Paraglaciecola psychrophila 170: one gene and its partner. The protein of the gene in region 1 interacts with the protein of each later gene in a pairwise test. Links are inferred from orthologs where the notes say so. Each region holds a gene or a part of one and is shown in the gene's direction. Other genes may lie near its edges.

Region 1 (8,451 bases):
ATGCAGGCAGTATCATAATGTACACCTCGGGGTGCCCGAAGAACCAAAAGATATGCTGGAACATGACAGGATCACCACCACCGGCAGCATCAAAGAAACTGGTACCAAAGAATTTATCGGTCAGCACCATCGTTACCGCACCCGCCAGTACAGGCATAACAGCAATCAACAAGAACGCTGTAATTAACCATGTCCAAACAAACAAAGGCATCTTCATCCAAGTCATACCCGGGGCGCGCATGTTGAAAATAGTCACGATGACGTTAATTGCACCCATGATGGATGAAGCGCCCATGATGTGCACAGCAAACACAAACAATGCCGTACTGTCGGCACTGTATGTTGTTGACAGAGGTGCGTAGAAGGTCCAACCAAAAGCAGGACCGCCACCTTCTAGAAATAATGAAGATAACAGAATTAAAAAAGCAAAAGGTAATATCCAAAAGCTCCAGTTATTCATTCTAGGCAGAGCCATATCTGGCGCACCTATCATCATAGGTATTAACCAGTTGGCCAGTCCCGTAAAGGCAGGCATAACCGCACCAAATACCATGATAAGGCCGTGCACAGTGGTCATTTGATTAAAAAAGTGAGGCTCTACTATTTGTAATCCCGGTTGAAACAATTCAGCTCGTATTACCATAGCCATTGCGCCACCAGTTAGAAACATGATGAAAGCAAACCACAAATATAGAGTACCGATATCTTTATGGTTGGTGGTATATAACCAACGTTTTATGCCGTATGGAATATGATGTTCATGGTGATCATCTGCATGAGAATCATGCTGTGTGTCATCAGTTGTTGTTGTCATGGTCACCTTCTCCTATTGTCCGTTCATTGCTGAATTGATGTCTTTGGCTTGAACTAAGTCACCAGTATCGTTACCCCAAGCATTACGCTCGTAAGTCACAACAGCAGCAATTTCAGACATAGTTAATTGTTTCGCATAAGATTGCATAGCACTGCCTGTGACACCGTTTATCAATATATCGATGTGTTTAGGCTGATCTGCAACAGCGATTTGACTGCCTTTTAATGCGGGAAAAACACCTGGTAAACCTTCGCCATTTGGCATATGACAAGCAGCACAGTTGGCGTTGTAGACATTTTCGCCTTGCTCCATCGCTTCATCCATTGTCATATTCATGGCTAACAGCCTTTGTTCTTCTGCTTTTGCTTGTTGCTGTACAGCTTCTTGTTCTGAAATCCACTCAGCATATTCAGCAGGCTCTTTGGCAATCACTACAATGGGCATGAAACCATGATCTTTGCCGCAAAGCTCGGCACATTGACCACGATACACGCCAGGATCATTGACCTTAGTCCAAGCGTCATTGATAAAGCCGGGATTAGCATCTTGCTTGAACCCAAAATCTGGCACCCACCAAGAATGGATGACATCGTCTGAAGTAATAAGAAAGCGGACTTTTTGGCCTGTAGGAATAACGAGAGGTCTGTCTACCTCAAGTAAGTAGTTTTCACCTTTAGGCAGTTTTCCAGAGATTTGGTCAGCCTGAGTGGCCAATTTCGAATAATACTCAACGTCATTATCCATATACTTGTAATGCCACTTCCACTGTGAACCTGTCACCAAAATGGACACATCAGGCTCACTGGCATCTTCCATATCAATTAGGAGATTCATGGCGGGAACAGCCATCACAACCAATATAATAAAGGGGATCACTGTCCAAGCGATTTCAACTTTTACATTTTCATGAAAATTTGCAGGCTTAGCACCCCTAGATTTTCTGTGGAAATACATAGAAATAAACATAGCGATAAATACGCCGGCGCCAATCAAAACACAAATAACAAACATCAACATATGCATGTCATACACACCAGCACTGATGTCTGTCACGCCTTTAGTCATGTTTAACTGGTATTGCTCAATTTGATCTTTCGATTCAGCAAATACCGGCGCTGTCATCAATGCAGATAGCATAGTTCCAGTCCTGAAAAAAATTCTCTTCACATAGCACCTCATGTACGTCAAACGTACTTTTTATTTTTCACTGAAACATAAACATCAGAATAGAAACAACTGCCATCTTAGTTAATATTTAGTTAATTTATTGTTATTTTTTACTTCTGGGATGTTAAGGGTCGCTCATTTAATAGCGACTAGTCTAGCTTTTTTGCCTAAGTTACAACCAACTGATTATTTTTTAAACACAAAGTTGTTAAAAAATGCAAATGAAAGAGGGAAAAGGGATTCTAAGAGGAAAAAACAGATAAATATGAAAAAGCACATTATAGAGAATAATGCGCCTCGCAAAAATTACATCCAGTCGGCGTTTCGAATAACCCCCACTGCAATGCCTTCAATATTAAATGGCTGAGTCGCCAAATCAACCTTAATGGGAGAAAACGCTTCGTTTTCAGCATGCAGCAAAACCTGCCTGCCTTTTTTCTCGAGTCGCTTTACAGTAACCTCGTCATCGACTCTTGCGACTACCACTTGGCCATTGTGTACATCACTAGTGCGATGTACTGCTAATAAATCGCCGTCCAAGATACCGATATCTTTCATACTCATACCGTTTACTCGGAGCAAAAAGTCAGCACTGGGTTTAAACAAACTAGGGTCCACCCGATAATGACCTTCAATATGCTCTTGAGCCAGAATAGGTTCGCCCGCAGCAACCCGACCAATCAAAGGCAAACCTAACTCTTCGAGTTGGTCTTCAAGTGGTGTATTTAACTTAATACCACGAGATGTACCAGGTAAAATTTCTATTACACCTTTACGCGCTAGCGCTTTTAAATGTTCTTCCGCTGCATTAGCAGATTTAAAACCTAATTCCCGGGCAATTTCAGCGCGGGTAGGCGGCATACCGGTATTCAACATTGTATTTTTAATTAGTTGAAGTACTTCTTCTTGTCGAGCAGTTAGTGGACGCATAAACAGCCTGTTTTTTTATACAGTTAGTATGATTATATACAGTTATACTTAAATCTCAAATTTGTTTTATGCTTGCTGTGATATGTCTAAAATAAAACGGCAAACAAACTATAATCATTTTTATCAAAGTTAAACTGCTAGGAATGTCTGTGGTATCCTGCGCCAGATTTAATATCTGCGAGCGAAAAGTATGTTGTGGCTGCATAAATTGCTGTTAGCAATAGTGACGGTACCGGTAAAATGGTTAGTAAAAGTGAACAGCACTCCAAGCGACCTTGAGGCTGAATTAGGCATAGATAAAACCCGCCCTATTGTTTATTTGCTGCGCACCCGTTCGGTTACAGATCAAATAGTACTAAAGATGTCTGCGGTGGCATTAGGCTTACCTAAACCCACACTAAATCTGACTATTGGGGATCAACACCATTCTTCTTGCCTGTTTTTACAGAAACCAAAATCAGTATTAAACCGCAAAACAAAAGCGACTTCGATTCAAGAAGATGCGGCTAAACTATTTAGTCTTCACAGAAAAAATCCAGACCTCGATATTCAGATAGTACCCGTTTCTATACTTTGGGGTAGAGCACCAGATAAAAATACCTCAGGCTGGTCAGACGTCATCGCCAACCAAGTTTCTCCTAGCTGGCTGCGTAAATTTTTTATTGTGTTGTTTTTAGGCAGAGATAACTTTGTCTGTTACAGCAAAGCCGTATCTTCAAGGAAAATGCTGGAATTAAAAGGTAGTGACGAAGAAATCGCCCACAAACTTATCCGTGTTGCGGGTACACATTTTTATCGTCGCCATCAAACATTAACAGGTCCCAACATCCTTGAGCGCCATCAACTATATAATAGTGTTCTAGGTGCAAAATCGGTACGTAAAGCTATTGTTGAAGAAGCTCGCACCAAAAAATTAAGTCACCAACAAGCCAAACAACAAGCAAAAAAATACGTCAATGAAATTGCTGCCGATTACCGCCCAGGCATGATCAGATTGGTCGAGAAAATTTTAACTAAAATTTGGAATAAAATTTATAACGGTATAGAAGTTCGACATGCCGATAAAGTAAGAGCTTTGGCACAGAATGGCCACGAAATCATCTATGTACCTTGTCACCGTAGCCATATGGATTACTTATTGCTCACCTATGTTATTTACCATGAAGGGTTAGTCACCCCACACATAGCCGCTGGTATTAATCTTAATTTTCGTCCTGTTGGCGGAATATTACGTAAAGCGGGCGCTTTTTATCTCCGCCGAAGCTTTGCTGGCAACAAACTCTACACTGCGGTTTTTCGTGAATATCTTGAATTGCTATTTAATAAAGGTTATTCAGTCAAATATTTCCCTGAAGGGGGGCGCAGCAGAACCGGACGTTTATTGCCGCCTAAAACCGGTATGTTAGCGATGACTTTACAGGCGCTAATAAAAGGTGTTAATCGCCCAGTGAGTATAGTTCCAGTCTATATTGGGTATGAACATGTGATGGAAGTGTCCAGTTACCTCAAGGAATTAAACGGAACAGGCAAGGAAAAAGAATCATTCTTTCAAATATTTTCAGCCATTAAAAAACTCAAAAATTACGGTTACGGTTTTCTGAATTTTGGAGAACCCATAAATTTAACTAACTACCTTGATCTACAAGTGCCTAATTGGAGAGAGGATCAAGAAAAAAATGGCGACAAGAAACCCAAATGGCTAACCCCAGTAGTAAATAAACTTGCTACAGATGTGATGGGCAGAATAAACCAAACGGCAGCCGTTAGTGGTATGTCAATTTGTGCCATCTGTTTGTTATCGGCTAAAAAGCACGCTATGGCTGAGTCTGAATTAGAACAAGCCATTGACCACTTTTTAGAATTATTGCGTGACTCGCCTTACAGTGAACTTGCCACCCTGCCAAAAATAACGGGTAAAAAATTATTAGAAAACACCCTCAAGCTGAATAAATTTAGCGTGTCCGAAGATAGTTTTGGAAAAATAATCTCACTAAAAAGCAAAAATGCTGTGGCGCTAACCTATTACCGCAACAATATTCTTCACTTATTTGCTTTACCCGGCCTGATTGCGGCCATCGTGTTTGCCAATAAAAGTGTATCCAAGCAACAAATATTGCTGTTGGTAGCTAAGCTCTACCCCTTACTCAAACGTGAGTTGTTTATGTATATGAGTACAGAACAAGCAGCATCTTACACTGAATCACTGCTTACTAAGATGTTGGCAATGGGTTTGCTCGAGACCAATGAAAACAAAATTAAGACACCCGCAGCCAATAGTAAAGAATTCTACTCAGCTTGGTTGCTCAACCGCAGCATTCAAGAAACCTTACACCGCTATGCGGTAGTGTTAACGTTATTATCAAAACAAGAAAGAGTCAGTCGCGCGGTACTGGAAAAGAAAAGCGCTCAATTTGCTGAGAGATTAGCCGCGCTGCATGGCATCAACTCACCAGAATTTTTTGATAAGAAGGTTTTGGCTACATTTATCCAAGCATTAAAAGAAAATGCCTTAATTGAAGCAGATGAAGATGGCCAATTGCGCCATTCAGAGCTCAGCGAGGCTTTAAAAATAGATGTCATTAACCTTATTGAGCCTGAGATAGCGCAACGTTTGCAACAGATATAATGCTTGGTGTTATAGAATGTTGATATATACATCCAGAGCCATTAGTTAAAACACTAATAGTTATTAAGCAAAGGGTATTTCTCAAAATATCCTTAAATCGGCGTCAAACCAAAAGCATCTCTAAGCCAGCTTCCTGCCTTACCCAATCGCTCGCTAGAAGACCAAATTAAATCCACACCCACCTCCCATTCGGTATGAGGATATGACGTTAATTGTAATTCGCATAACTGCTCTTGCAACTGCAAGTCCAAAACCAGTTGCTTTGGTACGGTAGCCCATCCCATTCCTGCACATAGGGTATTCATCAATGTCAGATAACTGGCCATTCGCCATTGGTTGGTGCCGCTCAAGTATTCACTAGTAGGCAATTTATCCAGTAAGGGCAAATAAACGAGCTGTCTATGCTGATTTAACTGCTCGAAATTAACTTGAGGTAAATTAGCTAAAGGATGGTCTCGGTGCACTACATTGGCGAATGCTATATTACCAAGCCTTTTAAAATGTATGTTTTTAGGATAGTGGGCACCGGCACACATTATTCCTAAAGATGCGTCGCCTTGTTCGATCAACTGCTGAATATACTGAGAAGACGGGTGCAATATATTTAAATCCACAGGAGGGAAATATTCCGCGAAGCCAGCAAGGTTATGATTCAATATTTGAAAAGGGATAGTTTCGTCAATGGCAATAGTCACTTGGCTTTCTAGCTCTGCAGCCAAACTGTTGGCACGATTCTCCATCGACGAACACTGATGTAATATAGCTTCTGCATCCCTAAGTAAAGACTGCCCATGCGCAGTTAAAATTGGATAACGCCCGCTACGATCAAACAAGCTCACCCCAAAATCAATCTCCAAATTTGCCACTGCAATACTCAATGCAGATTGTGACTTACCCAGCTTACGAGCTGCAGCTGAAAATGACTTCTCACTTGCCACGGCACAAAAGGCAGTTAATTGTTCTAGAGATAAATGCATAAATAGCTAAGTTCTATTAAAAATTTTAATAGTTCCCATTTTGCACATTAAAACCAGCAGAGTAAATTAGTCTTATCGCCTTGCTTGTTAAGTGAAAAGTTATGCCTCTTACTGACACACCTTCAGAGACAAAAAGCAGCGGCATTCACCCTGTAGATCAACGTTTACCACTTGCACCTACTGTGTTGCTTGGTTTACAACATGTACTAGTGATGTACTCGGCCTGCATAATAGTGCCCTTAATCTTAGGTGCGGCTCTGCAGCTGCCTAAAGAAACCTTGTCTTTAATCATCAATGCCGATTTATTTGCAGCGGGATTGGCTACCTTAGTACAGTGTTTTGGCAACCGTTATTTTGGCATTAAGCTACCCATAATGATGGGCGTAACCTTTACTTCAATCGCCCCGATGATTGCCATTGGTGTTAACCCGGAACTAGGCTTACCAGGGATTTATGGAGCGATTATTGTTTCAGGTATATTCGGCATACTCTTTGCGCCAATAATGGGCCGTTTAATGCGGTTTTTCCCACCTGTGGTAACAGGTTCGGTATTGCTGGTTATTGGCATTAGTTTAATGAAAGTAGGCATTGAATGGTCTGCAGGTGGTAGCCCTACTCTTGTCGATGGTTCAACTAACCCTGATTTTGGTAAACCTATTTATTTACTGGTTAGCCTACTCCAGCTTATCTTAATCCTACTTATCACCCGTTTTGCTAAAGGATTTTTGAGTAATGTATCAGTGCTGATAGCCATGCTAGCTGGGTTTATTGCTGCTTGGTTACTAGGGGATATTTCACTTAAAGGCTTAAATGACGAACCTTGGGTTGCCCTCATCAAACCCTTAAGTTTAGGAATGCCCACCTTCGATTTTTTAGCCATTTGCTCCATGTCCCTAGTGATGTTGGTAACTATGGTTGAATCCACAGGGATGTTTTTAGCTTTAGGTAAATTAGTAGATAAAGAAGTAGACCAAAAACAACTAGTAAGAGGCTTACGCTCCGACGGACTAGGGACCTTATTAGGTGGTTTATTTAACGCTTTTCCTTACACCTCTTTTTCCCAGAACATAGGTTTAGTCACCATAAGTGGAGTCAAAAGCCGCTACGTGGCCGCCGCCGGAGCCTTTATTTTAATTGCCTTAGGTTGCCTTCCTAAAATGGCATTTATTATTGCTTCAATACCGCAATATGCCTTAGGCGCTGCGGCCATGGTGATGTTTGGAACCGTTGCCTTGATGGGGGTGCGCATTTTAAGTGAGGTAGACTTTACTGAGTCCCGTTCTAATTTATTGGTGGTATCCGCAAGCTTAGGCATTGGTTTAATCCCTATGATAGCCCCAGACTACTTTCAATATTTACCACTATGGAGCCACATCTTTACCGACAGTGGCATTATCTTAAGCGTATGTACCGCTATTCTGCTTAATGCCATTTTTAGCCCCTCACCTGAACAAACGAAAAAAGGTTAATACCTCATGACAACAACACTTTACCAAGCAGACTACCTAGTCACCATGGACAGTAACAACACCATAATCAAACAAGGTGCGGTACTTGTAGAGCAAGGTAAAATCAAACAACTAGGTAAAGCGAGTGAGCTACTCCCCCAACATCCCAATGTCACCGTTAAAACCTATGCTAATCGCATATTAATGCCGGGTTTAATCAATACACATTGCCACTCGGGCATGTTGCGCGGCACGGCTGAAGGCTTACCAGTATGGGATTGGTTGCAACAATATATTGATCCCATGCATAGGGTATTAACTCCCAAAGATGCCAGTTTATCGTCATGGTTATGTTATGCCGAAGCCCTGCTATCAGGTACCACTTGTATAGTGGATATGTGGCGTTATATGGAAGGCAGTGCCGAGGCGGCCAAACAGCTTGGTATTAGAGCATGCTTAGTACCCTATGTAGCCGAACATCCTGAGCAT
Region 2 (2,680 bases), 2.5 Mb from region 1 along the record:
GAGTCGAAGAATTATTAGAAGTGGGGCCCGGCAAGGTATTAACTGGATTAACTAAGCGGATTGATAAACGCCTAAGTTGCACCGCGATTAACACGGTTGATTCCGTTAACTTATTAATTTAACTTATTTAAATATTTTTTGTTGAGAGAATGTATGGCTAATTTAAATGGCAGTATTGCACTGGTAACTGGTGCAAGTAGAGGAATTGGCAGAGCGATAGCTGAGAGGTTAGCCGCAGATGGAGCAACGGTTATAGGTACCGCAACTTCTGAAAATGGAGCTCAAGCGATCAGTGATTATCTGCAACAAAGCGGTGAAGGTAAAGTACTCGATGTCGCCCTACCTGAATCAATGCAAGCTTTGCTGACTGACATTACCGAAAAGTACGGCACTGTAGATATATTGGTCAATAATGCTGGGATCACCCGTGACAATTTATTGATGCGTATGAAAGATGATGAATGGCAAAGTATTATGGATACCAATTTGACCTCCATTTTTAAAATGTCTAAAGCAGTGTTACGCGGTATGATGAAAAAACGTAAAGGACGTATCATTAACATAGGTTCAGTGGTTGGCTCTACAGGCAACGCCGGTCAAGCTAACTATGCCGCTGCCAAAGCGGGAGTGATAGGTTTTAGTAAGTCTATGGCCCGTGAAGTTGCATCTAGAGGTATTACCGTTAATGTAGTTTCTCCGGGATTTATTGATACCGATATGACAAAATCATTAACTGATGACCAAAAAGAAAGTATATTTAAAGATATTCCAGCAAACCGTTTGGGCGACCCTAAAGAAATAGCGGCAACAGTGGGATTTTTAGCAAGTGATGATGCTGCATATATCACTGGAGAAACGATACATGTCAATGGCGGCATGTATATGGGATGAAATAAAATAAAGTGTAATTTTGTTGATGCTTTATTAAAAGAATAAATATTTACTAATCCGTGAGTGGTTAGACCAGAAAAAAAGTTGACCCTGCTACTTGCAAGGGGTCACTTAGCTGAATACACTACGCACAAAATTATATCTAGCGACTTAAAGGATAACTAGAATTATGAGTACTATCGAAGAACGTGTAAAAAAAATCGTCATTGAGCAACTTGGTGTTAAAGAAGAGGAAGTTAAACCAGAAGCTTCATTCGTTGATGATTTAGGTGCGGATTCACTAGACACTGTCGAATTAGTAATGGCCCTTGAAGAAGAGTTCGATACTGAAATTCCTGATGAAGAAGCTGAAAAAATTACCACTGTTCAGTCTGCTATTGACTACGTTAACGCTAATAAAGACGCATAATACTTTACAAAACGGTCCTCTCTGGGCCGTTTCTTCTTTAAATCACACACATTTTTATAAATAGTCGGAGGCCAATGTGTCTAAACGTCGCGTTGTTGTGACCGGTCTTGGCATGCTTTCTCCTGTTGGCAATACTGTAGATTCCACCTGGAAAAGCATACTTGCGGGTAAAAGTGGGATTGCACCTATCACCTCTTTTGATTGTTCCTCGTTTACCACTCAGTTTGCCGGTGAAGTCAAAAATTTTAATGTCGAACAGTACATTCCTAAAAAAGAAACCAAAAAGATGGATAGGTTTATCCAGTTAGGGATCGCGGCCGGTAAACAAGCTCTCGAGCATTCAGGATTTAAAGTCACCACTCAAAATGCAACAAGAATTGGTGTTGCTATTGGTTCTGGGATTGGTGGTCTGGGTTTAATTGAAGAAAACCATCGGCGGATGCTTGAATCAGGCCCAAGAAAAATTTCACCATTTTTTGTTCCTGCCACGATCACTAATATGATTTCAGGATTCTTTTCAATATTTGAAGGTCTCAAAGGCCCAAATATTAATGTTGTTACTGCATGTACCACTGGCGTCCATAATATAGGTATTGCTGCTCGTATCATTGCATACGGTGACGCAGATGCGATGATTGCCGGTGGTGCTGAGTCAACTGTCTGTGGTTTAGGTATTGGCGGCTTTGCTGCAGCCCGTGCTTTATCGACCCGCAATGATAACCCTGAAGCGGCTAGCCGCCCTTGGGATAAGGACAGAGATGGTTTTGTTATGGGGGAGGGTGCAGGTGTCGTGATGTTGGAAGACTATGACTCTGCTGTAGAGCGTGGCGCTAAAATTTATGCTGAACTGGTTGGTTTTGGCATGAGTGGCGATGCTTACCATATGACTTCGCCGCCAGCTAATGGTGAAGGTGCTGCGGCTGCCATGGTCAATGCGATTAACGATGCCAAGGTTGATGTGAGTGAAATTGGTTACATTAATGCACATGGCACATCGACTCCTGCAGGAGATGTCGCTGAAGTTGCTGCGATTAAATATGCTTTTGGTCAACATTCAAACAAGGTTTTGGTAAGTTCCACCAAATCAATGATTGGACATTTACTTGGAGCCGCAGGCTCAGTTGAAGCTATTTTTACTATACTGGCACTACGCGATCAGATTGCCCCCCCAACTATTAACTTAGATAACCCTGGTGAAGGCTGCGACCTTGATTTCGTTGCCCATACTGCAAAACCTGTGAAGATGGAATTTGCGTTATGTAATTCTTTTGGTTTTGGTGGCACTAATGGCTCACTACTGTTTAAAAGACTCTAGGCAGAGTTTGGCTATTGAATATTATTGAAGCTATTTTAGGGTATTTAGATGCGACTATGAATGAT

What was found. Proteins that work in one complex are often made in the same cells at the same time.
Region 2: the proteins of plsB (region 1) and acpP interact in binary tests that used the Escherichia coli proteins (3 or more experiments, as listed by UniProt). The link is inferred for Paraglaciecola psychrophila 170 from one-to-one orthologs.

What each region holds. Positions count from the first base shown.
Region 1 is NC_020514.1:5,191,719-5,200,169, reverse strand. What follows is about bases 2,775-5,819. They hold plsB (glycerol-3-phosphate 1-O-acyltransferase PlsB), read left to right. Parts: upstream 2,775-3,101; coding sequence 3,102-5,537; downstream 5,538-5,819. Other genes in these bases: C427_RS22835 (LysR family transcriptional regulator), read right to left, coding at 5,630-5,819; lexA (transcriptional repressor LexA), read right to left, coding at 2,775-2,911. Outside these bases: ctaD (cytochrome c oxidase subunit I), read right to left, coding at 1-814; coxB (cytochrome c oxidase subunit II), read right to left, coding at 827-1,951; more of lexA, read right to left, coding at 2,288-2,774; more of C427_RS22835, read right to left, coding at 5,820-6,514; C427_RS22830 (nucleobase:cation symporter-2 family protein), read left to right, coding at 6,616-7,983; C427_RS22825 (amidohydrolase family protein), read left to right, coding at 7,990-8,451. UniProt on the Escherichia coli protein: Catalyzes the transfer of an acyl group from acyl-ACP to glycerol-3-phosphate (G3P) to form lysophosphatidic acid (LPA). This enzyme can utilize either acyl-CoA or acyl-ACP as the fatty acyl donor.
Region 2 is NC_020514.1:2,652,289-2,654,968, forward strand. It holds acpP (acyl carrier protein), read left to right. Parts: upstream 1-1,060; coding sequence 1,061-1,300; downstream 1,301-2,680. Other genes in the region: fabD (ACP S-malonyltransferase), read left to right, coding at 1-122; fabG (3-oxoacyl-ACP reductase FabG), read left to right, coding at 154-891; fabF (beta-ketoacyl-ACP synthase II), read left to right, coding at 1,377-2,615; pabC (aminodeoxychorismate lyase), read left to right, coding at 2,676-2,680. UniProt on the Escherichia coli protein: Carrier of the growing fatty acid chain in fatty acid biosynthesis.